3 regions of the Verrucosispora sp. WMMD573 genome follow, and region 3 is predicted to be linked to each of the others. Evidence: riboswitches for the same ligand, from Rfam matches in the RefSeq annotation. Region 3 holds a riboswitch; each other region holds the start of a gene.

Region 1 (10,008 bases), 1.3 Mb from region 3:
TGATGCTGTTCGGGTTGTCGTTGAAGTGCGCCTGGAACCCGACGCAGTCGATGTACTGGCGGTAGTTGCGAACGATGTCGTACAGCGCGTTGGCTTTGCGGTTCGGGGTACCGCCCTGGACCGTCAGGCCATCGACGTCGTAGTCGTTGATGCAGAGCTTGGTGGTCAGCCCACCGGCCTGCACGACCTGCTTGGCCCGGATGAACGAGTCCCGGATGACGTCGGTGTCGCCGGCGTCGAAGAAGTCACCGTCGCCGTTGGCGTCCCGGTTCATGGTGTGCGGCCACTGGTTACGCCGCCGGCCGGTGTTGTTGTCCTCCAGCGCCTCGTTGACGACGTCCCAGTACGCGATCCTGCTGCCCCAGCGGTTGATGGCGTTGCCGATGAAGGTGTTCAGCGTGGCCTGGCTGGCCCCCTGCAACGCGCCGGCCTGCGAGTGCCAGACCAGCGTGTGGCCACGTACCAGCATGTTATTGCTCTGGGCGTGGTTGACCAAGGTGTCCGCGCCGCTGGTGTTCTGCAGCCCGCCGCTGGAGGTGGCGATCCGGTCCGGCTTCATGTCGTTCTCAGGCGTCAGTTGGCTGAACTCCTGACCGACGATCGGATAGAGCCGGTTGGGTGAGGCGGCGACGCCGAAGAACAGCCCGGCCTTGGCGGCTGCGGCCCGCAGCGTGGTCTCGGCCGCAGCGGCCGGGGCGCTGGACTGGACCGCGACAGCGCTGCCTATCAGCAACAACACCGCCGTCGGCAACGCTGTTCGAGCACCTCTCCTGCGCTGTCTCGGGTCACTGTTCACGGGATCTCCTTGGCACCGGTAACCGATCGATGCGTGTGCATGCAATCGAAGGGTCAGTGTCGATACCTGCCCGTCGCACTGTCAACAACTTCCGGAAATTCTCCGGAAACGTCGTCGGGTACCGGGCCGACGGAAGTGGGCGGCTGGCCCCGGGCCCTGCGCCGGATGGACGTAGGGTCCGGGGGTGCCGACTGAGCCTTTCCGGGTGGCCGCCGCCGTGTACGGCATTCTCCGTGACCGGGGCCGGGTGCTACTGATCCGCCGTGCGACGACCGGCTACCGGGACGGCCAGCTCAGTCTGCCGGCCGGACATCTTGACGGAGGTGAGGATGCGGTCACGGGCCTCGTACGCGAGCTGCGGGAGGAACTCGGGATCGCCGCCGAGCCGCACAGCTGCCGTCTTGCGTTGCTCATGCACTCCGCGCCGGAACGCTCCGACGACAATGAATACTTCCATCTGTTCTTCGAGGTGGATCGCTGGACCGGCGAGCCGTTCATCGCGGAGCCCGGCAAATGTAGTGAGCTGCTCTGGGTGACGGCATCGGCACTGCCGCCGGACATCGCCGACTATGTGGCAGCGGCGTTGGCGGCGATCGGCCGAGGCGAAAGTCTGCTGTTGCGGGGATGGTGACGTCCACGTTGACCCGGCTTGTGCTATCGCCGGGCGGCGGCCCGCTGGCGTGCCGATTCGTACAGCACGACAGTCGCGGCGGTCGCCGCGTTCAGGGAGCTGGCGGACCCCAGCATGGGGATGCGGACGAGTTCGTCGCATGCCACGCGCCAGCCGGAGCTGAGACCGGTGGTCTCGTTGCCGATCAACGCCAGGGTGGGCCGGGTGAAGTCGTACTCGGCGGCGTCCAGCATGCCTCGCTCGTCGGTCCCCACGATGTTCATGCCGATGCCCTCGGCGCGGACGGCAGCGACCCAGGAAAGAACGGCCTGGTGGGAGGGCACCCGGACCACGGGCAGGGCGAACAGTGAGCCGGTGCTCGCCCGGACCGCCTTCGGGTCGTACACGTCGGCGGCGTGGCCGGTGACGATGACGCCGCCGGCACCGAAGGCGTCCGCCGACCGAATGAGGGTTCCGATGTTGCCGGGGCTGGTGGGCCGATCGAACACGACGGTGAGCATGGTCGGACCGACCGGGATCCGGCATAGGTCGTCCGCCGGCAGCGCGACCACGGCCAGCAGCTCAGGAACCGTGTCCGCCTTACCTCCGAGCTCGTGCATCAGGTCACGTGAGACGGCGAACGTCTCGGCCCGGACCGTGTCCAGGGTCTCGCGTGCCCAGCCGGACAGGTGAGTTCCGGTGTCGTAGAGCAACTCCCGGATCTGCCAGCCCTGTGCGACGGCCATCGTGATCGGGCGTACGCCCTGCACGAGGAACTCGCCGCGTCGCTGCCGCTTAGTCCGATTGCCGAGGAGAGCTCTCCACTGCTGGAACCGCGCGTTGCGGCCACTCACTCGCAGCACCACTGCCAACCTCGCCGCCCTCGACATTGTCCACCCATGTCTACGCCACACTTGCACCGGCGGGTCCCCGTCTGGCCCCAGACTCAACCACCTCGCCCGGACCTGGTTCGGCCCGGCATCTCACCACGCACGACGGCCGCGCGTCGGATCGTGGCCGCAAGGTCGGACACGCCGGTCTCCGCCAAATTGGCGTGGTCCCTGCTCGCGCGGCCGGTCTGGTGGGAGCGATACCAGCGGGGCGAGAATCCGCACCGTCCGATCGCTACACTTCCCACCACGGTCCGCCGCCGCCACAGAACCGGCGCGGCGATCAGATTCGGATGGAGATGGCATTGACCCGCGACGAGGCCGCACCCGCCGGAATCGACCTCACCGTGCCCAGCGTGGCTCGGGTATACGACTACTTCCTCGGCGGCAAGGACAACTTCGAAGTCGACCGGAAAGTCGCCGAACACGCCCTACGAATCACCCCCGACGGCCCCGCCGCCGGCCAAGCGAACCGAGCCTTCCTCCGCCGGGTGATCCGATTCCTCGCCACCAACGCCGGCATCGACCAGTTCCTCGACCTCGGATCAGGGCTACCCACCCAAGGCAACGTCCACGAAGTCGCCGCCGAACACAACCCGAACGCCCGCGTGGTCTACGTGGACAACGACCCGATCGTCCTGACCCACGGACGGGCGCTACTCGCCTCCGAAGGCCGCGCCACAGTGATCCAGGCCGACATCCGGCAAACCCAGAACATCCTCAGCCACCCCGACGTCCACCAATTCCTCGACTTCAACCGACCCATCGGGCTGCTACTCTTCGCGATCCTGCACCACCTCGGCGACCACGAACAACCACAAGCCGTGTCAGCCGAACTGATCGACGCACTACCACCACGCAGCTACGTGGCCATCTCACACTTCCGCGACCCCGGCGAACGCGACCCCGAAGGCTCCCGCAAAGCCCGCGAAGTCGAACGCGTCTTCAACGAATCACTCGGCACCGGCCGCTGGCGCACCGACGAAGAAATCCTCTCCTTCACCAACGGACTGACGCTGCTGGAGCCGGGGCTGGTGCCGCTGGCCGAATGGCGTCCGGATCCGGACACGCCCGCGCCGAAGCAGACCGACACCTACCACACCTTCGTCGGACTACTCGCCCACAAACCGTAGACGCGGCTGGACGAGGTAGCCGTCCGCCGTCCCAGCCTCTCCTGTTGGTGATCAACGGATCTACTCGGGGGAGTGATCTCCGTCGGCATCCGGCTCGCGGTGGTGGAGCCCCGTATCGTGGCCGCCGGTCTCTTCGCCGGGAGTTTCGTGCCGCGCCTCATCGTCGAGCAGGCCCGGCAGGTCACCATCCCGCTGCACGTGCTGTTGCAATGGGACGACGAAGGGAACGACCGACAGGCGGCCCTGGAACTGTTCGACGCCTTCGGCTCCAAAGAGAAGACGCTGCACGCCAACATGGGCGGACACACGGGCGTTCCCTGGTACGCGGGGGAGGACGCGGCCGGGTTCTTCGCCCGGCACCTGCGCCTCGGTGGCCGCGACACCCTTCAGTCGATAGATCCGGTCGATCGTCGATCGGCACGGGTCTGAAGGAGGTCGTCGACGCCGTGCAGGAATGTCTCGGACACCAGCGCGGGGTCGAAGAGGCAGCCGGCTGCCATGGCGCCGTCGCGGAGCATGACGAAACGGCGCGCGGCGGGGTCCGCCGTGTCCGGGTGCACCTGCGTCATCAGCTTGCTGAGCGTGTCCAGGAACCATTGCCGGTGGGCGATGATCTCCCGGCGCACGGGATGTTCCGTGTCGGGATACTCGGCTGCCGCGTTCAGGAAGGCGCAGCCACGGAAGCCGGGGGCCTGGATGTTCTGGGCGATGGAGCCGGCAATGGCCAGGAGTGGGCCGACAGGTGATGAATTGTCGGCGATGGCCGCGTCGACAGTGCCGCGCTCCATCTCATGGATCTCACGCAGGTAGGCGAGGATGAGGTCGTCCTTGCTCGGGAAGTGCCGGTAGAAGGTCGCCCGGGTCACCTTCGCCTCGGCGATGATCCGATCCACGCCGACGGAGTGGATGCCCTCCGAGTAGAAGATCCTGGTCGCCGTGGCGAGCAGCCGGAGGCGCGCCTCAGAGGGCCGAGTGTCGGGTTTGCCGCGCGTCATACCCACCACTTTAGCGAACAGAACGTTCGGTCTTGACGACCCGGGGCAGTCCTGGCATGCTTTAGAGACAGAACGTTCGTTCTCCCGCCTCTCCATTGAAAGGGTCACCCGTGACCACAATCGCTGCTTCGCCCGGACTCTCCGAGGCTGCCTCCGCGCTGCGGCGGCTGTACTTCATCCGTTTCGCGTTCGCCATCGTGTGGGCGGGCGTGACGATCGCCGCCGCCCAGGAGATCGGTCCGCTCGCGGTGGCGCTGTTCGTGCTCTACCCGCTGTTCGACGTGGGCGCGGCCATCTACGATCTTCGTTCGTCAAGGGCCACCGGCTCGCCGACCCTGCTGTACGTGAACATCGCGGTGAGCCTCATCGCGGCGGTCGGAGTGGGCGTCGCAGGCGCGTCCGGTGTTCCCGCTGTCCTGCGGGTCTGGGGTGCCTGGGCGATCGTCGCCGGTCTGGTCCAGTTGGTCGTTGGTGTCACCCGTCGGCGGATGGGCGGCCAGTGGCCGATGATCATCAGCGGCGGCATCTCGGTTCTGGCTGGTGGGTCCTTCATCGTCGCAGCCGCCGCGGATGACCCGTCATTGATCAATGCGGCTGGCTACGCCATTCCCGGCGCCATCTTCTTCCTCATCGCGGCCATCCGCCTCGGCCGTACCGCGAAGGACAGCTGAGATGACCACACTCGAGTACGACGTCGTGGTGATCGGTGCCGGTCCGGTCGGGGAGAACGTTGCCGACCGGATCGTGCGGGGCGGGCTGACCGCCGCCATTGTCGAGCGGGAGTTGGTCGGCGGCGAGTGCTCCTACTGGGCCTGCATGCCGACCAAGGCGTTGCTGCGCAGCGCGTCCGCGTTGCGGGCGGCTCGCCAACTGCCGGGTGCGCGGGAGGCGGTGACGGGAGACCTGGACGCGGCCGCAGTGCTCGGCCGGCGCGACGTCTTCGCGTCGCATTGGCGGGACGACGGTCAGGTTTCCTGGCTGGCGTCGGCCGGTGTCGCGCTACACCGTGGTCAGGGGCGGATCAGTTCCGCCCGCGTTGTCGAGGTGACCGGCGTCGACGGTGTAACGACGACGCTGATCGCGCGGCACGCCGTGGTCGTGGCGACCGGCAGCAGCGCCCTGTTGCCGGATATTCCGGGTCTGCGCGAGGCGGCGCCGTGGTCCAGCCGCGAGGCCGCCTCGGCCGGGTCGGTTCCCCGTCGGCTCGCCATCATCGGTGGTGGCGTCGTGGCAGCCGAGATGGCGACCGCGTACGCCGCCCTGGGGTCTGTGGTGACGGTGCTGGCCCGCGACGGCCTGTTGCCGTCGGCGGAGCCGTTCGCCGGTGAACTGGTCACCGAGTCGTTGCGCGAGGCCGGTGTGTCCGTACGCCTCGGCGCGGAGGCCGTTTCCGTCGACCGCGACGATCGCGGAGTCGTCCACGTCGCAACTGTCGACGGCGAGCGGATCGAGGCAGACGAGGTGCTGGTGGCGGTCGGTCGTACGCCGAACACCCAGGACATCGGCCTCGACCGGGTGGGACTGGCGCCGGGTGCCTGGCTCACGGTCGACGACACCTTGCGCGTGGTCGGCGGCGGCGAGTGGCTGTATGCGGCGGGTGATGTGAACCGGCGGGTGCTGCTGACCCATCAGGGCAAGTACCAGGCGCGCGCGGTGGGCGACGTGATCGTGGCCCGGGCGAAGGGTCTGAAGGTCGAGGACGGCCGGTGGGGCCGGCACACCGCGACGGCCGATGAGCGGGCGGTGCCGCAGGTGGTGTTCACCGACCCGGAGATCGCGTCGGTGGGCTTGACCGCGGCTGTGGCCGAGGCCGCCGGGCTGCGGATCCGGGTCGTGGACTACGACCTGGGGGCCGTCGCCGGTGCCGCGCTGCACGCTGATGGCTATCAGGGGCACGCCCGGATGGTCGTCGACGAGGACCGGAAGGTGATCGTCGGCTGCACCCTCGCCGGTCCGGACGTCGCGGAACTGATCCACGCCGCGACGATCGCCATCGTCGGCGAGGTTCCGCTGGACCGACTGTGGCACGCGGTGCCGGCGTACCCGACGGTCAGCGAGGTCTGGTTGCGGCTGTTGGAGACGTACGGCCGCTGACGGCACGCCGCCTCCGACGGCTCGCAGCCGCCGGACGCGGTCACCGGTGCTCGGCCTGCTCGTCGTCCCGCAGGCCGGGCACTCCGGACCCACCCGGCGGCGTGGCCCGTACGATGGCTGGCGGTGCTGGTACGTCCCGCCCGGGTGGGCGGGGCGTCGTAAGAGGGAACCCGGTGTGAATCCGGGACTGCCCCGCAGCGGTGAGTGGGAACGACCGCCGTCAACAAAGCACTGGACCGTGAGGTCTGGGAAGCGACGGCCAGTAGGCGACCTGGTGTCATGCCCGCGAGTCCGAAGACCTGCCAGTGCTGCGCACGCCGCCGGTGTGCGCCGCCGGCGGCCTCGCGGGAGGGCCAGGGCGGAAGCCGGTACCTGAGGCGTACCCGTCTTCCACCCTCCCGTGTCCGCCGGGCACTTCGAGGGAAGGAACCCCTGGTGAGTACCGCATTCGGGCAGAGCACCGTGCTCGGCTATCCACGCATCGGCGCCAATCGTGAACTCAAGAAGGCTGTCGAGGCGTACTGGGCCGGCAGCATCGACGCCGAGGCGCTGGCGAACATCGCCGCCGGCCTGCGGGTGCAGGCGTGGCGGACGCTCCGCGATGCCCGTCTCGACGCGATCCCGTCGAACACCTTCTCCTACTACGACCAGATGCTCGACACGGCGGTCGCTGTCGGCGCGGTTCCGACCCGGTTCAGCCGGCTCGGCCTGTCCGCGCTGGACACCTACTTCGCCATGGCCCGCGGCGTCGACGCCGAGCCGGCGCTGGAGCTGACGAAGTGGTTCGACACCAACTACCACTACCTGGTGCCGGAGATCGCCCCGGACACCGTCTTCGCCGCCGACCCGGCGAAGGCGCTGGACGAGTACGCCGAGGCACGCGACCTGGGCATCACCACCCGGCCGGTGTTCGTCGGACCAGCCACCTTCCTGCTGCTGGCGAAGGGAAACGATCCGTTCGCCCGCCTCGACGACCTGGTCCAGACGTACGCCCGGATTCTCGCCGCTCTGGCGGACGCGGGTGTCGACTGGGTGCAACTGGACGAGCCTGCCTACGTCGTCGACCGTAGCTCCGCGGAGATCGATGCCCTCCGTCGCGCCTACACCCGACTCGGTGAACTCGCACACCGACCACGGATCTTCGTGGCGACCTACTTCGGTGATCTCGGCGATGCGCTTCCGGCGCTGCTGGACACTCCGGTCGAAGCCGTCGGCGTGGATCTGGTCGCCGGACCGGGCAACCTGCACCGGCTCGCCGCCGCCGGCCCGCTGGGCGGCAGGACCATCGTCGCCGGCCTGGTCGACGGCCGTAACATCTGGCGTACCGACCTGCGGGCCGCCGTGACGGCCGGCGCGACGGTCGCCGGGCTCGCCGATCACGTCGCCGTCTCCTCGTCCTGTTCGCTGCTGCACGTGCCGGTCGACGTGTCCGCCGAGACGCACCTCGACCCCCGGCTGTCCGAGCGGTTGGCGTTCGCCCGACAGAAGGTCGACGAGATCGTCGTGCTCGGCCGCGCGCTGCGCGACGGCACCACCGCGCTACCCGCGCCGTTGCCGCCCACCCCGGCAGCCTGGCGCCACGACGACGTGCGCGGCCGACTGGCCGCGCTGCGCCGCACCGACCGGCAGCGTGGTGAGTACCCCAACCGGGCCACCCGCCAGCAGGAAAGACTGGGGCTGCCGGAGTTGCCGACGACCACGATCGGGTCGTTCCCGCAGACCGCCGAACTGCGCAAGGCCCGTGCCGCGCACCGGGCCGGCAGCCTCGACGACGCCGGCTACGCGTCCCGGATGCGCACGGAGGTGGAGCAGGTCATCCGGTTGCAGGAACGGCTGAGTCTGGACGTGCTCGTGCACGGGGAACCGGAACGCAACGACATGGTGCAGTACTTCGGCGAGCAACTCGACGGCTTCGCCGCCACGCGGCACGGCTGGGTGCAGTCCTACGGCTCCCGCTGCGTACGCCCGCCGATCATCTACGGCGACGTGTCCCGCAAGGCTCCGATGACCGTCGAGTGGTCCACCTACGCGCAGTCGCTGACCAGCAAGCCGGTCAAGGGCATGCTCACCGGCCCGGTCACCATCCTGGCCTGGTCGTTCGTCCGTACCGATCAGCCCCTCGCGGACACCGCCGACCAGGTGGCGCTGGCCCTGCGTGACGAGTGCCGCGACCTGGAGTCCGCCGGAATCCGGGTCATCCAGGTCGATGAGCCGGCGCTACGGGAGACGCTGCCGCTGCGCAAGGCCGACCAGAAGGCGTACCTGGACTGGGCCGTCGGAGCGTTTCGGCTGGCCACCTGCGGCGTTGCCGACGACACCCAGATCCACACGCACCTGTGCTACTCGGAATTCGGTGAGGTGATCCACGCCATCGACGCTCTCGACGCCGACGTCACCAGCATTGAGGCGTCACGGTCCAAGATGGAGGTCCTCGACGACCTGGCCGCGATCGGCTACGGCCGGGGTGTCGGACCCGGGGTGTGGGACATCCATTCGCCCCGGGTGCCGTCGCGCGACGAGGTGATCGAGGCACTGCGCCGGGCGGTCGCGGCCGTGCCGGCCCGCCGGTTGTGGGTGAATCCGGACTGCGGCCTCAAGACGCGCGACTATCCGGAGGTGGAGGCGTCCCTGCGGCACCTGGTCGCCGCCGCCGCCGAGGTACGCGGGAACTGATCGCACCGAGCCGGGCGGTACCGACCACACACCGCCGCCCGGCTCGTGGTCGGGTCGCCAGGTGTTCTGGCTGAGTTGGCCGTTGGGGCCGATGCCCCGAGCACGCGCTGCTGACCGCCGATATCGCAGACCCGGCCGCACCACCTTTCACCCGGCCCGCCGACGGTGGCGTTCGTGCTGTTGGTTTTCTACGATGGGCCATCGTCCCATTCGGGGAGATGGATGCCATGGGTGACCGGATCTTGGCAGGCAAGACCGTCGTGATCACCGGGGCCAGTGCGGGTATCGGCGCCGAGGCCGCCCGCCGGTTGGCGTGTCTGGGGGCGTCCGTGGTGGTGGTGGGCCGGTCGCCCGAGAAGACCGCCGCCGTCGCGCGCCAGGTGGGCGCCGAGCCGCTGGTGGCCGACTTCACCCGGCTGTCGGACGTACGCCGGCTCGCCGACACGCTCCTGAGTCGATACCCCCGGATCGACGTGCTGGCCAACAATGCCGGCGTCGTGCTGACCAGGCGGAGTCGTACCGAGGACGGTCATGATGTGATGTTCCAGGTCAACTACCTGGCCCCGTTCCTGCTCACCAACCTGCTGTTGGGCCGGTTGACCGCCGGCGGGCGGGCGCGCGTCATCACCACCTCCAGCAAGGGCCACCGGTTCGGCAGCGTCGATCTCGACGATCTCGAAGGTGCCGGCAAACGGTCCGAGCTGCTGCGGTACGGGATGACGAAGCGGCAGAACATCCTGTTCACCCGCGAGTTGGCCCGTCGTACCCGGGGCAGCGGGCTGACCGCGATGGCGTTCCACCCGGGGGTGATCGCCGC
Region 2 (10,008 bases), 1.0 Mb from region 3:
TCAGCGCCGAGCCGGACCCGGTCAGCGGATGTGACCGCCGTCAGAAGTCGTCGTCGAAGGCGACAGTGCCGGTGACTCCGACCTGATAGGCCGACACCCGCCGTTCGAAGAAGTTGGACAGCTCCTGCACGTCCTGCAACTCCATGAAGGCGAACGGATTCTTCGACCCGTACAGCGGTTCGATCTCCAACTGTGCCAGCCGGCGGTCGGCGACGTGCTGGAGATATTCGCGCATGTCGGCCAGGGACAGCCCGGACACGCCCTGTTCGAGCAGGTCGGCGGCGAACTGCACCTCGCACTCGACGGCCTCGGCCAGCATGTCCCGGACCTGCTGCTCCATCTCGGCGTCGAAGAGGTCCGGCTCCTCGGCGCGTACGGTGTCGACCACGTCGAAGGCGAACGCCATGTGCATCGACTCGTCCCGGAACACCCAGTTGGTACCCGAGGCAAGGCCGTGCAGCAGGCCCCGGGACCGGAGGAAGTACACGTAGGCGAAGGCGCCGTAGAAGAACAGTCCCTCGATGCAGGCGGCGAAGCAGATCAGGTTCAGCAGGAACGACCGCCGGTCCTCGCGGGTCCTCAACTCCCGCAGCTCAAAGATGGAGTCGATCCATTTGAAGCAGAACTCGGCCTTGCGGGCGATCGACGGGATGTTCTCCACCGCCGCGAACGCCGCGAACCGTTCCCGCTCGTCCGGCACGTAGGTGTCCAGGAGGTTCAGGTAGAACTGGACGTGCACCGCCTCCTCGAACAGCTGCCGGGACAGGTAGAGCCGTCCCTCCGGCGAGTTGACGTGCTGGTAGAGGTTGAGCACGAGGTTGTTGGCGACGATGGTGTCGCCGGTGGCGAAGAACGCGACCAGTCGGGACACCAGGTGCTGCTCCGCCGGGGACAGCTTGGCCAGGTCGGCGAGGTCTGAGTGCAGGTCGACCTCCTCGACGGTCCAGGTGTTCTTGATGGCGTCCTTGAACCTGTCGAAGAACTGCGGATAGCGCATGGGCCGCAGCGTCAGGTCCATGCCGGGGTCGAGCAGCATCTGTCGCTGGCCGGTGTCGGGTTCGGAAACAGTGGTCACTGGCACGCCTCGCAGCTCTCGGGGTTTTCCAGGGAGCAGGCCAGCGCCTCGTCGTCGCTGACCGCGACGATCGGCTTGACCGTCGGGGTGACGGCGACGGTGGCCTGCTGGATCCGGGTCGCCGGACGCGACCGCAGGTAGTAGGTGGTTTTCAGCCCGGCCTTCCAGGCGTACAGGTACATCGAGGAGAGCTTGCCGATGGTCGGCGCGCTCAGGAACAGGTTCAGCGACTGCGACTGGTCGATGAACGGAGCGCGGGCGGCCGCCAGGTCGACGAGCGCCCGCTGCGGCAGCTCCCACGCGGTGCGGAACAGCTCCCGCACCTCCGCCGGCAGCTCGGCGATGCCCTGCACCGACCCCTCGGCCCGCTTGATCTGCTCCCGGATCGACGCCGTCCACAGTCCGCGTGCCTTCAACTCCCGGACCAGGTACGTGTTGATTTGGAGGAACTCGCCGGACATCGTCTCCCGCTTGAACAGGTTGGACACCTGCGGCTCGATGCACTCGTAGCACCCGGCGATCGACGCGATCGTGGCGGTCGGCGCGATCGCCACCAGCAGCGAGTTGCGCAGGCCGTGGCGGGCGATCTGCTCCCGCAGCGCGGTCCACCGCGACGCCTGCGTCACCTCCGCGCCCCACAGGTCGGGATGCAACTCACCCTTCGCGGCGCGGGTTTCGGCGTACGCCGGATGCGGGCCGAACCGCTCCGCCAGCCCGGCCGACGTCTCCAGCGCGGTCAGGAAGATCTCCTCCTGCACCCGGGTGGACAGCTCCCGCGCCGACGCCGAGTCGAACGGCAGCCGCAGCGTGAACAACGCGTCCTGCAGACCCATCAGCCCGAGCCCGACCGGACGCCAACGCGGATTCGACACCGCCGTCTGCTCGGCCGGGTAGTAGTTGATGTCGATCACCCGGTCGAGGAACACCACAGCCGTGCGTACCGTCGCGCGCAGCTTCTCCCAGTCCACGCCGTCGGCGGTGACGTGCGCGCCCAGGTTCACCGAACCCAGGTTGCACACCGCCGTCTCGGTGTCGCTGTTGACCTCCAGGATCTCCGTGCACAGGTTCGACAGGTGGATCGTGTTGCCGGGCGCACCGGTCTGGTTGGACAGCCGGTTCGCCGCGTCCTTGAACGTCATCCACCCGTTGCCGGTCTGCGCGAGCGTACGCATCATCCGGCCGTAGAGATCGCGGGCCTTGACCGTCCGGACGGCCTTCTTCTCCGCCGCCCGGTACGCCTCGTCGAACGCCTCGCCGAACAGGTCCGGCAGCTCCGGCGCGTCCGACGGGTCGATCAGCGACCAGTCGCCGTCGGCCTCGACCCGCCGCATGAACTCGTCCGGAATCCAGTTGGCCAGGTTCAGGTTGTGGGTACGCCGGGACTCCTCCCCGGTGTTGTCCCGCAGCTCCAGGAACTCCTCGATGTCCGGGTGCCACGGCTCCAGGTACACGCAGGCCGCGCCCTTGCGCCGGCCACCCTGGTTGACCGCCGCCACCCCGGCGTCGAGGGTTTTGAGGAACGGCACGATGCCGTTGGAGCGGCCGTTGGTGCCCCGGATCAACGCGCCGCGTCCCCGGACCCGTGACCAGGAGATGCCGATGCCGCCGGAGAACTTCGACAGTTTCGCCACCTGGTGGTAACGCTCGTAGATCGAGTCGAGTTCGTCGCGCGGCGAGTCCACCAGGAAACACGACGACATCTGGGTGTGCCGGGTGCCCGAGTTGAACAGCGTCGGTGAACTCGGCAGGTACGCCAGACTCGACATCAACCGGTAGAACCCGATCGCCTCACCCGGTGTCTGCGACAGCCCGCAGGCCACCCGCAACAGCCAGTACTGCGGCGTCTCCACCACCTCGCGGGTCTGCGGATGCCGCAGCAGGTACCGGTCCGCGACGGTGCGCAGCCCGAAGTACTCGAACCGCAGGTCACCGTCCGGGTCGACCGCGTCGTCCAGCTTGCGCGCGTTGCGGGCCACGAACGCGGCGGTCGCGTCCCCGATCAGCCCGAGGCCGTGCGCGTACCGGATGGACTGGCTGAAGCTGGCCACCTGCTGCCCACGGACCTCCTTGTCCACGTACGCGGCCAGCAGCCGCGCCGCCAGCTTCGAGTACTGCGGCTCCGCACCGATCAGCTCGGCGGCCGTCTGGATAGACAGCTTGTCCAACTCGGCGGTGGTGGCACCGTCGTACAGTCCGCTGATGGTCTTCGTGGCCACCCGCAGCGGATCGACCTCGTCCAGGTCGGCCACCCACCGCTCCACCGCACGGACGATCTTGTTGACGTCAACCGGCTCGGCGTCCCCGTTGCGCTTACGGACCTGCATCACCTGCCGGCGCTGCTCCGACACACCTGGGTCGGAGTCCGGCTTCTCCCGCACGACCGTCACGTCTCTCTCCTCGCGCCGTCTACCGAGGGCCTCGGACACGCGGGAGGACGCCACGGGATCCGCGCAGGCGGCACGGCCCGTCCATGGCGTCGGCCGTCCCACGCGGCCTGCGGCCGCCGCCCACGAGTGCGGGCGGCGTGCTGGCAGGTCTTCGGACTCGTGGGCGTGCTCTCGCGCTCCTACTGGCCGTCGCTTCCCAGGCCGGAACCCAGTGCTGTGTGACGGCTGTCGTTCCCACTCACCGCTGCGGGGCAGCCCCGGATTTCCACCAGGTTCCCTCTTGCCTCGACCGCCCCGGATGGGCGCCCGAACCAGCTACGAGTGACACCATATATGGGCGGCCCGCGAACGCAAGACACCAGATGGTGTGTCGGCGTGTCTCACAACGGATGTCACACGCAGCTCCGAACAACTCACCGAAGTCGCCTACCGGAACGCCACGCTGAGGAAACGGCGGCATACTACGGCGGCCCGCAGGAGCACCGCGTCCAGGCGGTGAACCGGGTGGTGAGTTCGCCCGGATCGGCGGCCGGCATGTCATCCAGCGCGGCCGTGAGCAGCGCGCCCACGTACATCGACAGCCCGATGCGATCCCGGCCGTACGCCTCACCGAGCCGTACCCGCGCCGGAGCGCACGGCCATACCGGTTCGCCGTCGCAGGTGCCGCACGTCCACTGCGGCCGGCGCGGTAGGTGTTGGTCGCAGAGGCGGCCGGGCAGGGCGTCGACAGCGCGGCCGATCCGGATCGCCTCAGCGGCCATAGCGTCGCGGTAGCGCACGGGTCGCCCGGTCATGCCGGCCACCGCGCGTTACGCCGCGCCTGATCGAGCAGGCGTCGCCGGGCCGCGTCCTGCTCGATTTCCTGCCACCGTTGCCCGGTGCCGACCGGCGGCACGGACCGCCGCCGCAGCCACCACCGAAATCTGCGCCACACGCCCACCGCCGCCACCTCCGCCAGGTCGTAAGGGGCTGACGGCGCTGCACGGGGGAACACCACCGCCACCCACAAACAGCGTGCGATGACGGCGTGTGCCCAGGTCAGAGGCTTGGTGTCCGCTACGGGTTGACGGACAGACCCAAGTCGCGGACAGCTGCGTCAACCTGTCCGGCCAGGCGTCGTGAGGCCGTTGACACCGCGATGGACCGTGCCTCCTCCAGCACCCGCTGCGCCGAGCCACTGTCCCCGGCCCGGCCGTGGGCGATGGCCAGGTGCACGAGGTGCCCGCCGTGCCAGTCGGCGCTCTCGGCCGTCTCGTCCACCCCCGTTGTGCCTGCGGTCAACAGCTCGACGGCCCGGTCGTTGGCCCGCGCGTCACGATCGCCCAAGTACCGCCACACGATGCCCTGCTGTACCGCGTAGAAGGCCGGGGTGTACCAGTATCCCCACGCGGGCAGTGGCGTCTCTGCCGCCTCGGTGGCCAGGTCGGCGGCTTGCGTGAGCATCTGCCGCACGTCGGTCGGGCACGCCCCAGCCATGGCCAGCCCACGCGCCTCCTGGCCGGCGGAGTACGCGCGCAACGCCGTGTTGGCTCGTGGATCATCCCGGGCGGCCCGGGACAGCCCGATCATCGCTGGCAGGTCGCCGCGGCCCTCCGCCCGGTGCCCCTGGAAGGACAGCACGGTCGCCGTCAGGTCGGCGTTGCTGGCCTCTGTGGACCACTGCAGACTGCGATCCAGCCACACGCGGGCGGTTCGGTCGTCACCGTTGGCGATACCGAGCCAACCGGCGAACTGCGCCCATTGCGCAGCCATGTCGACCACCGCCGGCCGCACCTGGTGGCCAGCCTCGCGCAGCAGCGACACGATCGTGTCGAGTTGGACGCGTACGGGCGGTAGGACGGCTGCGGCGCCGATGGAGTCCTCCAGCCGCCGGTATCCGGCGAGCACGTCGCCCAGGATGCGAACCCCGGCCAGATCTACACGGCCCGGATGCGCGGCGACGTAGGCAGCCCGCCGGTCGCCGTCGGGAACGTCAACGACCATGGCGGCGAGCGCACCACCGGCGGCCAGCGCGTCATCGAGGCGGACGGCGACGTCGACGGCTGGGCGGGTCTGCCCTGTCTCCAGCTGATGAATGACGCTCTTGCCATGGCTCACCGCTGCGGCCAGCTGGCGCAGCGACAGGCCACGCTCACGGCGTAGCCGGGCCAGCTCAGCTGGGAATCGCGGGTCGACGATGGTGGGTGCGCGTGGTGGCATGGTGTTGCTCCCGCGTGGAGGACCACGGCTGGCCAACCGTCCTCAATACCGGCGGGCCGCCACAGTCGACATTACTCAGCAGCGGCACGCCACGACAGCGGCCGACACGCGACCGGGCCATGCCGGCGAGGCGACACCACCCATCCGCCCCGGCAGAACGGATGATGTCGGCGGTGGAGGCCGACCGCAACAGAGTCTGCTCCTGGCCGGCCCGGCTGTCCTGTACGGCTACTTGGCGTTGAAGTAGCTGGCCTCGGGGTGGTGGACGACGATGGCGTCGGTGGCCTGCTCCGGCATCAGCTGGAACTCCTCCGACAGCTGCACCCCGATCCGTTCGGCACCGAGCAGCTCCACGATCTTCGCCCGGTCCTCCAGGTCGGGGCAGGCCGGGTAGCCGAAGGCGTACCGGCAACCCCGGTAGTCGGTGCGCAGCAGGCCGGCCAGGTCGGCCGGGTCGTCGTCGGCGACGGTACGGCCGTCGGGCAGCCGCAGCTCGGCCCGGACCCGCTTGTGCCAGTACTCGGCGAGGGCCTCGGTGAGCTGCACCGACAGCCCGTGCACCTCCAGGTAGTCGCGGTACTCGTTGCGGGCGAACAGCTTCGCCGCGTACTCGCTGACCGGCTGGCCGACGGTGACCAGCTGCAACGCGACCACGTCCAGGTCGTCGCCGCGCGGGCGGAAGAAGTCGGCCAGGCAGAGCCGGCGCTCCTGCCGCTGCCGGGGGAACGTGAATCGGGCCCGCTCGGCGTGCCCGTTCTCGTCCAGGACGACCAGGTCGTTGCCCTCCGAGTAGGCCGGGAAGTAGCCGTACACCACGGCCGCCTCCAACACCTGGTCGGCGATCAGCCGGTCCAGCCAGTAACGCAGCCTCGGCCGACCCTCGGTCTCCACAAGTTCCTCGTACGACGGGCCCTTGCCGCCGCGCGCACCGCGCAGCCCCCACTGGCCCATGAAAGTGGCCCGCTCATCCAGCAGCGCCGCGTAGTCGGCCAACGGCACCCCCTTGACCACCCGGGTGCCGTGGAACGGTGCGACCGGCACCGGAACGCCGACCGCGACGTCGGAGCGTACCGAGGTGTCGTGCAACTCCGGCAGCGACTCGGCGACGACCGCGCGCTGCCGTTCCCGGCGGGCCCGCCGGGCCGCGAGGGCCGCCTCCCGCTCGGCGTCCACCACCGGGGCACCGCCGCGCTTCGCGGCCATCACCCGGTCCATCAGGGACAGCCCCTCGAAGGCGTCGCGGGCGTAGTGCACCTGGCCGGGGAACATCGACCGCAGGTCGTCCTCGACGTACGCCCGGGTCAGCGCCGCGCCGCCGAGCAGGACCGGCCAGCGCTCCGCGACCCCGCGCGACGCCATCTCGACCAGGTTCTCCTTCATGATGACGGTGCTCTTGACCAGCAGGCCCGACATCCCGATGGCGTCGGCGCGGTGCTGCTCGGCGGCGTCGAGGATGGCGGAGATCGGCTGCTTGATGCCGATGTTCACCACCTCGTAGCCGTTGTTCGACAGGATGATGTCGACCAGGTTCTTGCCGATGTCGTGCACGTCGCCCTTGACGGTCGCGAGCACGATGCGGCCCTTGCCGCCGTCGTCGGCCTTCTCCATGTGCGGTTCGAGGTACGCCACAGCGGTCTTCATCACCTCGGCCGACTGAAGCACGAACGGCAGCTGCATCTGACCGGAGCCGAACAGCTCACCGACGACCCTCATGCCGTCCAGCAGGATGTCGTTGATGATGAGCAGCGGAGCGGTGCCGGCCGCCATCGCCGCGTCGAGGTCGGCTTCCAGGCCGTTGCGCTCGCCGTCGATGATCCGCCGCTTGAGCCGCTCGTTGAGCGGCAGGGCCGCCAACTCCTCGGCCCGGGTGGCACGCGCCGAGGCGGCGTCCACGCCCTCGAAGACCTCGATGAACCGCTGCACCGGGTCGTAGCCCTCACGCCGCCGGTCGTAGACCAGGTCGAGGGCGATCTCGCGCTGTTCGTCGGGAATCTTCGACATCGGCAGGATCTTGCTGGCGTGCACGATCGCCGAGGTGAGCCCGGCCTGCACGCACTCGTGCAGGAAGACCGAGTTGAGCACCTGCCGGGCCGCCGGGTTCAGTCCGAACGAGACGTTCGAGATGCCCAGGGTGAAGTTCACCCCGGGCCAGCGACGGGCGATCTCCCGGATCGCCTCGATGGTCTCGATGCCGTCGCGGCGGGTCTCCTCCTGACCCGTGGCGATCGGGAAGGTCAGCGCGTCGATGAGGATGTCCGAGCGGTGCATCCCCCACCGACCGGTGAGATCCTCGATCAGCCGCTCGGCCACCCGTACCTTCCACTCCGCCGTGCGGGCCTGCCCCTCCTCGTCGATGAGCAGCGCGACCACGGCGGCGCCGTGCTCGGCGACCACCGGCATCACCCGCGCGTACCGGGAGTCGGGGCCGTCGCCGTCCTCGAAGTTGACCGAGTTGACCACGCACCGGCCACCGAGCATCTCCAGGCCGGCCTCGATCACCGCCGGCTCGGTCGAGTCCAACATGATCGGCAACGTGGAGGCGGTGGCGAACCGGCCGGCCAGCTCACGCATGTCGGTGGTGCCGTCCCGGCCGACATAGTCGATGCAGAGGTCCAGCAGGTGCGAACCGTCGCGGGCCTGACCTCGGGCGATCTCCACACAGGACTGCCAGTCGGCGGCGAGCATCGCCTCCCGGAACGCCTTGGAGCCGTTGGCGTTGGTCCGCTCCCCCACCATCAGCACGCTGGCGTCCTGCGCGAACGGCACGTGGTGGTAGATCGAGGAGACACCCGGATCGGTACCCGGCTCACGGGCCACCGGCCGGGCCCCGCCCAGCCGTTCGGCGAGCACCCGGATGTGCTCCGGGGTGGTGCCGCAACAGCCTCCGACCAGGGAGACGCCGTACTCGGTGACGAAGCGTTCCATGGCGTCGGCCAGCTCCACCGGGGTCAGCGGGTAGACCGCGCCATCCGCGGAGAGCTGCGGCAGGCCCGCGTTAGGCATCACCGACAGCGGCACCCGGGCGTGCTGCGAGAGGTAGCGCAGATGCTCGCTCATCTCGGCCGGACCGGTGGCGCAGTTCAGGCCGATCAGGTCGACCCCGAGCGGCTCGATCGCGGTCAGCGCGGCACCGATCTCGCTGCCAAGCAGCATGGTGCCAGTGGTCTCCACGGTGACGTGACAGATCAGCGGGATCCTGCGACCCAACTCGGTCATCGCCCGCTGCGAGCCGATGACCGCAGCCTTGACCTGAAGCAGGTCCTGGCAGGTCTCCACGATCAGGGCGTCCGCGCCGCCCTCGATCAGCCCGGCGGCGTTCGCCTGATAGGCGTCGCGCAGCGTGGCGTAGGTGGCGTGCCCGAGGGTGGGCAGCTTCGTACCGGGACCGATGGACCCGAGCACGAACCGGGGCCGCTCAGCCGTCGAGTACGCGTCGGCGGCCTCCCGGGCGATGCGGGCACCGGCCGCCGACAGTTCGCGGATGCGGTGCTGGATGTCGTACTCGGCGAGGTTGGGCAGGTTCGCGCCGAAGGTGTTCGTCTCCACACAGTCCGCGCCCGCCGCCAGGTACGCCTCGTGCACCCCACGTACGACGTCCGGACGGGTGACGTTGAGGATCTCGTTGCACCCCTCCAGACCGTCGAAGTCGTCCAGGGTCAGGTCCGCAGCCTGCAGCATCGTGCCCATCGCCCCGTCGGTGACGAGGATCCGGTCGGTCAACGCGTCGAGCAACGAAGTACGCACGACCTCAGGTTAGTGCGGTCGGCCGGGCCCACACCCCTGCGTACCGTCCGATCCCACATTGTGTCATCGGGATCACGTTGCCCGTTTTGGTGCCCATTGCCCAGCACCGTGGACGGCCGGCCGGTGTCCGCGCACTCCCACTCCGGTGCCGACGCCCGCCCCATCCGGCGCGGCCGACGGGCCGGGCCCGGGGCTGGCACGTAGGCTGACTGACGTGAAGGACTACAGCGACACCGCCACGCACCGTGGGCGGACGACCGGGACCATCTCCCGGGCCGCCGGTGACGAGCAGGAGGTGACGGCGTGACCGAGTTCGACGGGCTGCCGGTGCTGCGGTCCCCGGTCGCCATCTGCGCCTTCGAGGGGTGGAACGACGCGGCGGACGCATCCACCGCGGCGGTCGAGCACCTGGAGCAGGTGTGGGAGGCCCGGCCCGTCACCGAGTTGGACCCGGAGGACTTCTACGACTTCCAGGTCAGCCGGCCCACGATTGCCATGTCCGACGGCGCCACCCGCCGGGTGGAATGGCCGACCACCCGGTTCACGGTCGCCAGCCCCGCCGGCACCGAGCGGGACGTGGTGCTGATCCGCGGCATCGAGCCG
Region 3 (10,008 bases):
CGCCAAGGCGTCGGAGCTGGCCGCGCACGGCAACATGTCGTTGTGGGGTGAGGATCCCGGCGCCGAGTCCACCATCCGGCAGCAGATCGAGAACAGCGACGGTCAGTCGGCGCCTGCCGGTTGGGCCTCGGGTAATGCCCCGCAGGGCACCAGCACCGGCGCCGGCACACCGATCTCGATCGACAGGGCCGTCGCCACGGCGCAGGCACAGGGCACTCCCGGGCCATACCTGATCATGTATCCCGAGGGCGACAAAGGCGTGTTCAGTGTGATGAGCAGCCAGTGGTACAACGTCGGCAACCCCGCCGAGTCCGACGTCACCCAGGAGACGACGGTCCACGTCGACCAGTACAGCGGTGAGAAGGTCGGCCAGTACAGCTACGCCGACTACAGCGCCATGGCCAAGGTCGTGTCCCACGGGATCGCCCTGCACGAGGGGCGGCGCCTCGGCGTGGCCAACGAGATCCTGTCCACGCTGTTCTGCCTCGCCGTGATCTTCATGTGCGTCACCGGGCCGATGATGTGGTGGACCCGCCGCGGCACCGCCTCCGGGCTGGCCGCACCCCGCGCGAAACTTCCGATCTGGGGCAACTGGCTCCTACTCGCCGCGATGGCCGTCCTCGGCGTGTTCCTGCCCCTGTTCGGCCTGTCGCTGCTGGTGATCCTCGCCCTGGACCAACTCCTGATCCGCCGGATGCCGGCCCTCAGGAGCTTCTTCGGCACGGCGTGAACCTCGGCGACGGTCCAGGCGGAAGCCGTCGCACCGACCGAGGAGGGATTTCGGTCGTGCGGCGGCCCAGGAGATCGCCGCCCTGGCGATGCCGCGTGATCGGTGTGGACCTGCCGGTGTCCATTCCTGCCGGTTTCACGCTCACTGGTGCAGGTGTGCGCGCTGGCCCTCGCGGTCGAAGATCATGATCAGCTCGGCCGGCCGGTCGAGCGCCGTCATCGAGTGTGGCGTCATCGTGGAGAACTCGGCTGCTTCACCCTTTGCCACCTCGATCTGCCGCTCGCCGAGCCACAGCAGCACCCTGCCTTCGAGCACCAAAAGCCAGTCGTAGCCCGGATGGACCCGCTGGGCCGGCATCGTCGCCTCGGGCTCCAACCGAACCTTCATCGCCATGGTGCGCCCATCGACGCGGCTCAGCGGCCACGTCGTGCGCGAACCCGAGCGGTGCTGCACGGGACGGATCACCACGTCCTCGTCGCTGGTCGCCTCGAAGAGCACGTCGAGGCTGACCTGTAGCGCGGCGGCCAGGGGGACGAGCACGTCGAGGCTCAGCGTCCGTTTTCCCGTCTCGACCCGGCTGATCGTGGACGGGCTGAGGTTGGTGCGTTCGGCGAGCTCGTCCAGGGAGTAGCCGAGCGTAGTGCGGATGCTGCGCAGCCGGGTGCGCGCCAGCCGCTCCACCTCACTGCGGTCGCTCATCCTCCGAGTATGAACCCACCTTGCGGATTCCGCAAACTGCCTTTCACCTGACGCCAGGCGTTCCTACGCTGGACGCATGACGGAGCACGCACACGAAACACCCGAACACCCACCCCACCAGAGCATCGTCCGCAGGTGCGACGTCGCCGTCATCGGCGGCTCAGCGGCCGGTCTGGCGGCCGCGCTGCAACTCGCCCGTCAGCGCCGCTCGGTCATCGTCGTCGACGACGGCACGCCGCGGAACGCGCCGGCCGCGCACATGCACGGCTACCTCGGACGCGAAGGCACCCCGCCCGAGGCGATGCGGACCATCGGGCGCGCGGAGGTCCGTAGCTACGGCGGCAACGTCCTCACCGGCCGGGTCCTGGCGGTGCGCAACGAGGACGACGGTTTCCACCTCGCGCTCTCGGGCGGCCACGGTCTCGTCGCCCGCCGGGTACTGGCCGCGACCGGCATCGTCGATGAGCTTCCCGACATCGAGGGCCTCGCCGAGCGTTGGGGCCGCCAGGTGATCAACTGTCCGTTCTGCCATGGCTGGGAGGTCCGTGACCTGCGGGTCGTGCAGATCGTCACGGCGGCGATGGGACTGCACCCGACCCCGCTGATGCGGCACCTGACCGACCAGTTGACCGTGGTGCTGCACGGCGCGACGGGGATCGAGCCGGCCGCGGTGCAGGCCCTCGTCGCCGCCGGGGTTCCGGTGGTCGAGGGCGCGGTGCGGCGGGTGGCGAACGCCGGCCCGGACGGGTCACTCGTCGTCGAGCTCGCCGACGGCCGCAGCCTGCCAGCCGACGCGATCCTCGCCGGGGCCCGTTTCCGGCCCCGGGTCGAGATGCTCGCCGGGCTGGGCATCGACACCGCGGCCCACCCCAGCGGACTCGGTCAGCTCGTCAAGGTCGACTCCACCGGGCGCACCAGCGTGGAAGGCGTCTTCGCCGCCGGAAACCTGACGGATCCGAGTGCCCAGGTCCTGCCGGCCGCGGCGAACGGTAGCTGGGTCGGTGCCCAGATCGCCTTCAGCCTCGCCGCCGAGGACGCCACGGCGGGTGTCCGTCCCTCCGGCGTCGCGATCGAGTGGGACAGCCGGTACGGGGACCAGGAACGCATGTGGAGCGCCAACCCGAACGGCACACTCGTGGCGGAGGCGACGGACCTGCCTCCCGGGCGGGCGCTCGACATCGGCGCGGGTGAAGGAGCCGACGCCCTGTGGCTGGCCGAACGAGGCTGGCAGGTGACCGCCTCCGACGTCTCCAGCAGGGCACTCGGCCGCATCCGGGCCGAAGCGGAACGTCGCGGGCTCGACGTGCGCACGTTGCACCGCGACGCCAACGAACCCGCCGCATACGCGGACGAGACCTACGACCTCGTTTCCCTGCAGTACGGCTCGTTCCAGCGCACCCCCGAGCAGCGCGGACTGCGCAACCTGCTCGACGCCGTGGCGGTCGGTGGGACGCTGCTCGTCGTCAGCCACGATCTGACCGGGCTCGAACCGGCGGACCCCGCCGAGCAGACCCGCATGTACGACCCGCAGGCGTACGTCGGCATCGACGACATCGCCGCCGAGATCGCGGCTTCGGGGGACTGGCGCGTCGACGTGCACGAGACCCGCCCGCGCCCCCCGGGGGCGATCAGCACCCACCACGTCAACGACATCGTGCTGCGCGCCGTCCGACTTGACAGGCACCGGGAGTAGGGCCACGGCGAACGGCAGTGCGCCCGGACGATCGCAAGCTCATGGCTTCCGTCGATACGATTGCCCGGTCGACGTCGTGCGGAGGCGGGGGTCGGGGTGCGGGTGGGCGACGGCACCAGCCTGGGACAGCTGTTGCGGCACCATCGGGCGGCAGCCGGACTGACGATCGAGGAACTTGCCGACCGGTCCGGCGTGAGTACCCGGGCGCTGAGCAACCTCGAGCGTGACCTGGTCCGCCGGCCGCAGCGCCGTACCCTGACCGCGGTCCTCGACGTGCTGGCGCCGCCGGCCGGCGACCGTGCTCTGATCGAGGAGAGCGCCGGCGTGGGCCGTCCGCCGCCCGGACCGTGCCCGATGCCCGCGCCGCCCGCCGATTTCACCGGCCGGGTCGCTTCGCTCGGCAGGCTGACCGAACTCGCCGGATCGGAGGAACCGCCGGCCATCGTCGCCGTACTGACCGGGCAGCCCGGCGTGGGCAAAACGGCGCTGGCGCTGCGCGCGGCCCACGACCTCGCCGACCGTTATCCAGACGGGCGGTTCTTCGTCGACCTGCGCGGTACCCACGAGCACCCGGCGACCGCCGGCGAAGTGCTGCAACGGCTGCTGCTGGCGCTTGGCCTGGGCGCCTCGCGGATACCATCCGACGTTGCCGAGCGGGCCCGGATCTACCGTGGGTTGCTCCGGCATCGGCGAACGCTGCTGGTGCTGGACAATGCGGCCTCAGAAGAGCAGGTGCGTCCGCTGCTGCCCAGCGACGGCCCGGCCCTGGTGCTGCTTACCTGTCGGCGTTGGCTGAGCGGGCTGGAGGCGGTGCACTGGTTGCCGCAGGAGCCACTGTCACCGGCCGAGTCGATGGCGCTGCTGCGGACGGTCGGCCACATTGAGGAAGCCCCGCCGGAGCGGATCGCCGCACTCGCCGGGCACTGTGGGCACCTGCCGCTTGCGCTGCGGATCGCCGGGCAGCGGCTGCGCGACGAACCCACGCTCACCGTCGCCGATCTCGACGCACGTCTCGCGCAGGCTCGGGATCGCGTCGCTGCCATCGACGGTGGCAACTCCGGTTTGTCCGCGGCGCTCACGCTGTCGTACCGCTGGCTCTCGGTGACCGGGCGCACGACGCTGCGGCGACTGGCGCTGATCCCGGGGCCGGACTTCGGCGCGGAAGCCGTGGCCGTCCTGTGCGCAGTCGACCTGGCCGAGGCCGAGGATCGGCTCGACGGGCTGGTCGAGTCCGGACTGCTCGGGCTCCGGCCACCGGACCGCTACGGGCTGCACGACCTGGTCCGCGCCTTCGCCATGGCCTGTTTGGAGCGGGACGAGCCGTCGGCCGCGCCGACGCTGCGGGAGAACCTGGTGACCTGGCTGCTGGAGGCAACCGTCCGGGCCGGGCGGCACTTCGAGCCCGGCGGACCGGCACCGGACGACAACTTGGACGCGGACCAGGCCCGCGACTGGCTCGACACCGAGCGGGAGAACTGGTTCCCAGCGCTGCGGATCGCGGCCGAGACCGGACGGGACGACCTGGTCGTCGCGGTCGCCGACGCGCTGCACTGGTTCTCGGACCAGCGGATCTACCTGGATATCTGGCCGGAGGTCTTCCGGCTGGCCGCTGAGGCGGCGACCCGCACCGGTGACCTGACCCGGCAGGCCACGCACCTGAACTATCTCTCCTGGGCGCAGACGCTCTGTCTGAACGACGCCTCCGCAGGGTTGGAAACCGCCCGGGCGGCGCTGCGGTCGGCGCAGCGGGCCGGCGACCGGGCCCAGCAAGGCTGGGCGCTGCTCTACGCCGCGTCCGCGCAGCTCCGGCTTCGTGAGTTCGAAGCCGCCCGGAGGTTGTTGCAGCGAGGCAGCAGGATGCTACGCGCGGCCGGAGATCACGAGGGCACGGCGCAGGCCATGTCGATGCTCGGCATCGCGTTGCGGGCGCTCGGCCGTACGTCCGACGCGCTGCGGGTGCACCGGCGTACGTTGCGGCTGCTGCGCGACGCGGAGTTTCCGATCGCGGCCGTGCCGCGCGCCTACTCGGACGCGATCGCCTGCCGGTGGATCGGGTTGGATCTGACGGATCTGGGGCGCTGGGGCGAGGCGGTCGGCATCCTTCGCGAGGCGGTGGCAGGCACGCGCTCCTGCGGGCTGCGGACCCAGGAGATGGCCGCACTGATCGAGCTGGCCGAGGCCCTGCGCCGCACCGGTTGCCCTGCGGAGGCGGGTGAGCATCTGGCGGCGGCGGTCGAGCTGGCTGGCTCGCTCGGTGACGCCGATAGCGTCGCCCGCGCCCGTACGGCGTTGGCCGAGCTGAACTCCGGGGCGGACGGTGGCTGAGCGGCGGCCGATCGGGTGTTGCGGGTGGATGGGCAGAGCGGCACGGGTGAGCGTCGTGGGCGCCCGGACCGGCGGGCCGCTAGCGGCTCAGGCTGCGGCGAGCGGCACAGCCGGGCGGGTGCCTGCGGCGCGGGCGACCGCGAACGCGAGCAGGATCGGATTGATCCCGTGTTCGCCGGCGATCCACCCGCAACCGGCCAGGTCGGCGACCGCCGCTGCGGGCGGCGTCGACGCGGCCAGCGCGCGGACCGCCGCGCGCAGCGGCTCCGGCAATCTCCGGTAGCCGTGCTCAAGGGCCGCGCCCACCGACAGGTCACCGGCGGTGAGTGCCTCAAGCTGCCGCCCTGGCCGGGCGAGCTGCGCGGTGATGCGCTCGATCGACCACGGGTGCCGGGTCCGCACCCGGTTCGCCACGGTGCGCAGCGCCAGCGGCAGACCGTGGCAGAGCTGCGCCAGCTCGGACACCCGCGCGTCCGGGGCCGTCGAGCCGATCATCCGGTGCAGCGCCAGCTCGGCGTCGGTCGTCGGCAACGGCGTGAGCACCCGCCGGGCGCGCCTCGGTGGCAGGGTCGGCCGCCCGGAAGTGGTCACCACCGCTACCGACGCTCCCCGGTCCGGCAGCAGCGGTGCCAGCCGGACCGCGTCGGACGCATCGTCGAAGACCAGGAGCATCCGCCGCCCGCCGACCAGCCGCCGCCACGCCGCGACCGCGGCAGGGTCGTCGTCCGGCGCGTCGTCGCCCAGCGAGCGTGCCAGCTCCCGGGCCAGCGCGGCGGGGTGTGGAGCGGGCGAGCCGCCCAGCGCCACGAACCGCACCCCGTCGGGAAAGTCGCCACTCATCCTGGCGGCGGCCTGCGCCGCCAGCGCGCTCTTGCCGATGCCGGGCAGGCCGGCCAGCTCGATCACCCGGTGCCGGGACGCGGCGCCGGCCAGCCGGTCGAGATCGTCGTCGCGTCCGGTGAAGCACGGCGTCAGCCGGGGCAGGCCGATCGCCGCCGGTTCGACCCGGACGGCGGCGCGCAGCCGGCTGCGGTCGTCCGGGCCGAGGCGCAGGGCCCCGGCCAGCGCGGCGAGGGTGCCCTCGTGGGGGCGCCGGATGCGGCCCCGCTCGATGCCGCCGATGGTGCGCGGGCTCACGCCCGATCGTGCGGCCAGACCGTCGATGGTCAGCCCGGCGGCGGTACGCAGCACCCTGAGTGCGGAACCACCCGCGAGTCGTCCGTAGTCACTCACAGCCCGTCCCGGTGGGGTGTGCTCAGCTGTCCTGAGTGACGCTAATGACTACGCTCCAGTAAGGTCACCACCGTCGGTGTGTCACTGCCCACATGCTCACGGTGAAGTTGCCGGTGCTTCTGCATGGCTGCGAGTCGTCACTCTCGGTTGACTCTGGGCCATGCAGACCTTCCGAACCGCCCTCCGCGTGGCCGCTGCCGCAGCGCTCACGCTGTCCACAGTCGGACTGACCACGGCCGGGGTCGCCGCCGCCTCACCGGCCGCGCCGCCCGGCGTACCCGCCGCGAATCTCTTTGAGAGACTGTCGCCCACCGTGCAGGAGCGGATGGCCGGACAGCTGACGCTCGTCGACGCCGCCAGCGTGATTCGATCCGCCGTGGAGGCGGGTGAGCCGCGCGGCTACGCCGGCCTCGGCCTGGTCGACAACCACGTCACGCTGTGGTGGAAGGGGGCCGTGCCGGCCGACATCGCCGCAGCCGTCCGAAGCGTCGAAAAGCTCGCCGAGGTGAGGGTCGAGCCGGCCAGGTACAGCGGCAAGGAACTACAGGCCGCCGCGGTGAAGCTGCGCCGTGTCGTGGCGGAGGATCGCTCGGATGCGGCGCACACCGTGCGAATCAGGACCGATGGCAGCGGGCTGGAGGTGGCCGTCGACACCGCCGGCGGAGCGAAGGTTCCGGCGTTGCCCGCCACCGGCGTCAAGACCAGCACCGTGGTGGCCCAGAAGCCGGAACAGCACGCCACCCGCTTCGACGACGATGCCCCGTGGAACGGTGGCGCGCGCATCTGGAACGGCGGAGGGGACCTCTGCACGTCCGGCTTCGGGGTGCGCGACCTCGCCGACGACACCCCTTATGTGCTCACCGCCGCGCACTGTGGACCGCTCGGCGGCGAGTGGTTCGACGGCGTCGGCGAGCCGATCGGGTTCATCGTCGAACGCCACGGCCCGCACGACATCGCACTGATCAGCGCAGCGTCGGCCGGCAGCGACGTGTACGTCGGCGGCCTGCACGAGTCGACGAGGGTGCCGGTGGCTGGCTGGACCCAGGTCTTCCCCGGCCAGATCCTCTGCCAGTCCGGGCAGACCACCGCAGAGATCCACGGCGCTCCCATCTGCAACCTGGAGGTGCAGTTCCACTACACCGACGAGCAGGACCTGGTCGAGGCCACCCAGTTGGACGGCGGGGAGTCCGGCTACGGCGGTGACAGCGGCGGCCCGGTCTACCAGGTGAAGCCGGACGGCTCGGTGCTGGCCGCCGGCACCCACACCAGCGGCCTCGGCAGCGGCATCGGCTTCCAGGACTTCGCCACCGTACGCGACGACTTCGGCGACATCGTCCCGGTGACCGCTACCGCCGGCCCGGCAACCTGCCAGGTGTCCTACCAGGTCACCACCTGGTCGGGCGGTTACACCGCGAACGTGACCATCTACAACTGGGCCGCTGCCATCAACGGCTGGCAGCTGGCCTGGAACCTGTCGGCCGGCAGCACCATCACCACCCCGTGGAACGCCGGGATCACCCAGAACGGCCCGGCGGTGACCGCGTCGAACCTGGCCTACAACGCCAGCATCCCGAGCGGCGGGGCCGTCACCTTCGGCTTCAACGCCACCGGCACGCCGAACGTGCCGTCGCCGATCACCCTCAACGGCCAGAGCTGCGCCTGATCAACCACTCAGCAGGGCCTGGCAGCGGAAGCTGCCAGGCCCTGCGCGGTGTGTTCGACAGCTGATTGACAGTGGCCGTGTGGCGGACGAGACTGGCGCGACAACTGCACAACCGCGTGTGCGTGCGGGGGAAGTCCGGTCGAAGTCCGGCGCTGGCCCGCAACGGTAGGCCGCTGGGAGCATTCCTGGTGGCGAGCCCGAATACCTGCCGTACTCGCGAGTCTCTGCTCCTCACCCGTCGTGGCCCACGGGTCGGAGGCCGGCCAGCCGGGCCATCGCCGGGCGGGCCGGGTTCCTGACGACCGCCGGGCCGGAAAGGCGCTCCCCGATGGTCGTTCGCCTGAGCCGGCACCGCCTGCTCGCCCTGCTCTGCGGGATACTCGCCGCCCTCACCCTCAACACACCCGCGATCGCCACACCTGCGCAGGTCGGCGCCGTTCGCGCGGATGCCGCCGCCGGCTGGTTGGCCCGACAGTTGATCGACGGGGAACGTTTCGAGGCTGTCTTCGACGGAGTCGCGTACCCGGATCAGGGTTTGACCCTGGACGCGGTCTTCGCGTTCGCCGCGGCCGGTGTCGCCGACGACTTCGGCGCTCGGGCCCTGGCCTGGGTCACCCGGCCGGACATCCGCGACGGCTACATCGGCGACGGCGCCGCCGAGGCGTACGCGGGCGCTACCGCCAAGCTCGCTCTCGCCGTCGCGGTCCGCGGCGGTGACCCGACCGACGTCGGCGGTGTGGATCTCATCGCCCGACTGCTGTCGCTCCAGAACCCCGGCGGTCGGTTCACCGACCGGTCGGCGTGGGGTGACTACAGCAACGCGTTCAGCCAGTCCTTCGCGCTCCTCGCGCTGGACCGGACCGCGCAGGGCGTGCCGGCGCTCGCCGCCGGATGGCTGGCCGGCACCCGGTGCCCGGACGGCGGCTATCCGCTGCTGCCGGAGCAGCCGGTTTGTGTCTCTGATGTGGACGCCACCGCCGCCGCGGTGCAGGCGCTGCGGGCCGCTGGCCGCCCGGCCGATGCTGCCGCGGGACTGCGCTGGCTGATCTCGGTGCAACGTGCCGATGGCGGGTTCACCAACGCCGGTGGGGTTGCGAACGCCAACAGCACCGGGTTGGCGGCCCAGGCGTTGCGCGACGGGGGCCGGCCGTTGGCCTGGGTCCGGGCCCGCGTCTTCCTGGCCGGACTTCAGGTCGGTTGTGCCGCCCCGGTCGCCGACCGGGGTGCGGTCGACTTCGACGGCGGCGTCTTCGATCCCGGAACCGCCCCCCGCGCCACCGCCCAGGCTGTCCTCGGACTGGCCGGCACCGGATACGCCCGGCTCTCCACCGTCACCGCGACCACCGGCGCGCCCACCCTGCCCTGCCGCTGACCGGCCGGCAGATTCCGTCCCATCAGAAGGAGTGCTCATGTCCCAGGTCTACGATCCCGTCCGTCGGTGGCTGGCGAGCATCGCGGTGGCGGCTGTCGTCGCCGTCGGGTTGATCGCTGTCGAGCCGTCTCCACGAGCCGCGCAGGCCGCCGCCTGCACCGGGACGACCGGGGTCACCGTGGTGGTCGACTATGGTTCGCTCGGCGGCGGCGTCCAGGTGGCGTGCGCGCTCGGTGACCCGGCCACCGGGCTGGCCGCCCTGCAGGGCGCCGGCTTCACGGTGACCGGTACGC

Evidence for each region. Region 3 has a riboswitch for cobalamin ahead of O7601_RS24350 (prenyltransferase/squalene oxidase repeat-containing protein). Riboswitches for the same ligand answer to the same signal wherever they lie in the genome.
Region 1: linked by a shared signal. The riboswitch ahead of metE (5-methyltetrahydropteroyltriglutamate--homocysteine S-methyltransferase) and the one ahead of O7601_RS24350 (prenyltransferase/squalene oxidase repeat-containing protein) in region 3 are both predicted to bind cobalamin.
Region 2: linked by a shared signal. The riboswitch ahead of O7601_RS19755 (ribonucleoside-diphosphate reductase subunit alpha) and the one ahead of O7601_RS24350 (prenyltransferase/squalene oxidase repeat-containing protein) in region 3 are both predicted to bind cobalamin.

The regions. Positions count from the first base shown of each region.
Region 1 is NZ_CP114901.1:4,065,056-4,075,063, forward strand. Features, by position in the region: gene O7601_RS18435 (endo-1,4-beta-xylanase) at 1-739, opposite strand, end outside; gene O7601_RS18440 (NUDIX domain-containing protein) at 981-1,427, shown strand; gene O7601_RS18445 (RNA methyltransferase) at 1,451-2,278, opposite strand; gene O7601_RS18450 (SAM-dependent methyltransferase) at 2,590-3,429, shown strand; gene O7601_RS18455 (hypothetical protein) at 3,502-3,858, shown strand; gene O7601_RS18460 (TetR/AcrR family transcriptional regulator) at 3,816-4,424, opposite strand; gene O7601_RS18465 (hypothetical protein) at 4,535-5,095, shown strand; gene O7601_RS18470 (NAD(P)/FAD-dependent oxidoreductase) at 5,097-6,518, shown strand; cobalamin riboswitch at 6,629-6,840, shown strand; gene metE (5-methyltetrahydropteroyltriglutamate--homocysteine S-methyltransferase) at 6,954-9,191, shown strand; gene O7601_RS18480 (SDR family NAD(P)-dependent oxidoreductase) at 9,419-10,008, shown strand, end outside.
Region 2 is NZ_CP114901.1:4,337,093-4,347,100, reverse strand. Features, by position in the region: gene O7601_RS19760 (ribonucleotide-diphosphate reductase subunit beta) at 41-1,036, opposite strand; gene O7601_RS19755 (ribonucleoside-diphosphate reductase subunit alpha) at 1,072-3,399, opposite strand; cobalamin riboswitch at 3,587-3,793, opposite strand; gene O7601_RS19750 (hypothetical protein) at 3,924-4,256, opposite strand; gene O7601_RS19745 (hypothetical protein) at 4,253-4,465, opposite strand; gene O7601_RS19740 (helix-turn-helix transcriptional regulator) at 4,519-5,661, opposite strand; gene metH (methionine synthase) at 5,890-9,405, opposite strand; gene O7601_RS19730 (PAC2 family protein) at 9,709-10,008, shown strand, end outside.
Region 3 is NZ_CP114901.1:5,356,670-5,366,677, reverse strand. Features, by position in the region: gene O7601_RS24380 (PepSY domain-containing protein) at 1-730, shown strand, start outside; gene O7601_RS24375 (XRE family transcriptional regulator) at 872-1,429, opposite strand; gene O7601_RS24370 (FAD-dependent oxidoreductase) at 1,506-3,122, shown strand; gene O7601_RS24365 (helix-turn-helix domain-containing protein) at 3,225-5,447, shown strand; gene O7601_RS24360 (helix-turn-helix transcriptional regulator) at 5,535-6,680, opposite strand; gene O7601_RS24355 (cellulose binding domain-containing protein) at 6,841-8,343, shown strand; cobalamin riboswitch at 8,431-8,571, shown strand; gene O7601_RS24350 (prenyltransferase/squalene oxidase repeat-containing protein) at 8,672-9,715, shown strand; gene O7601_RS24345 (hypothetical protein) at 9,747-10,008, shown strand, end outside.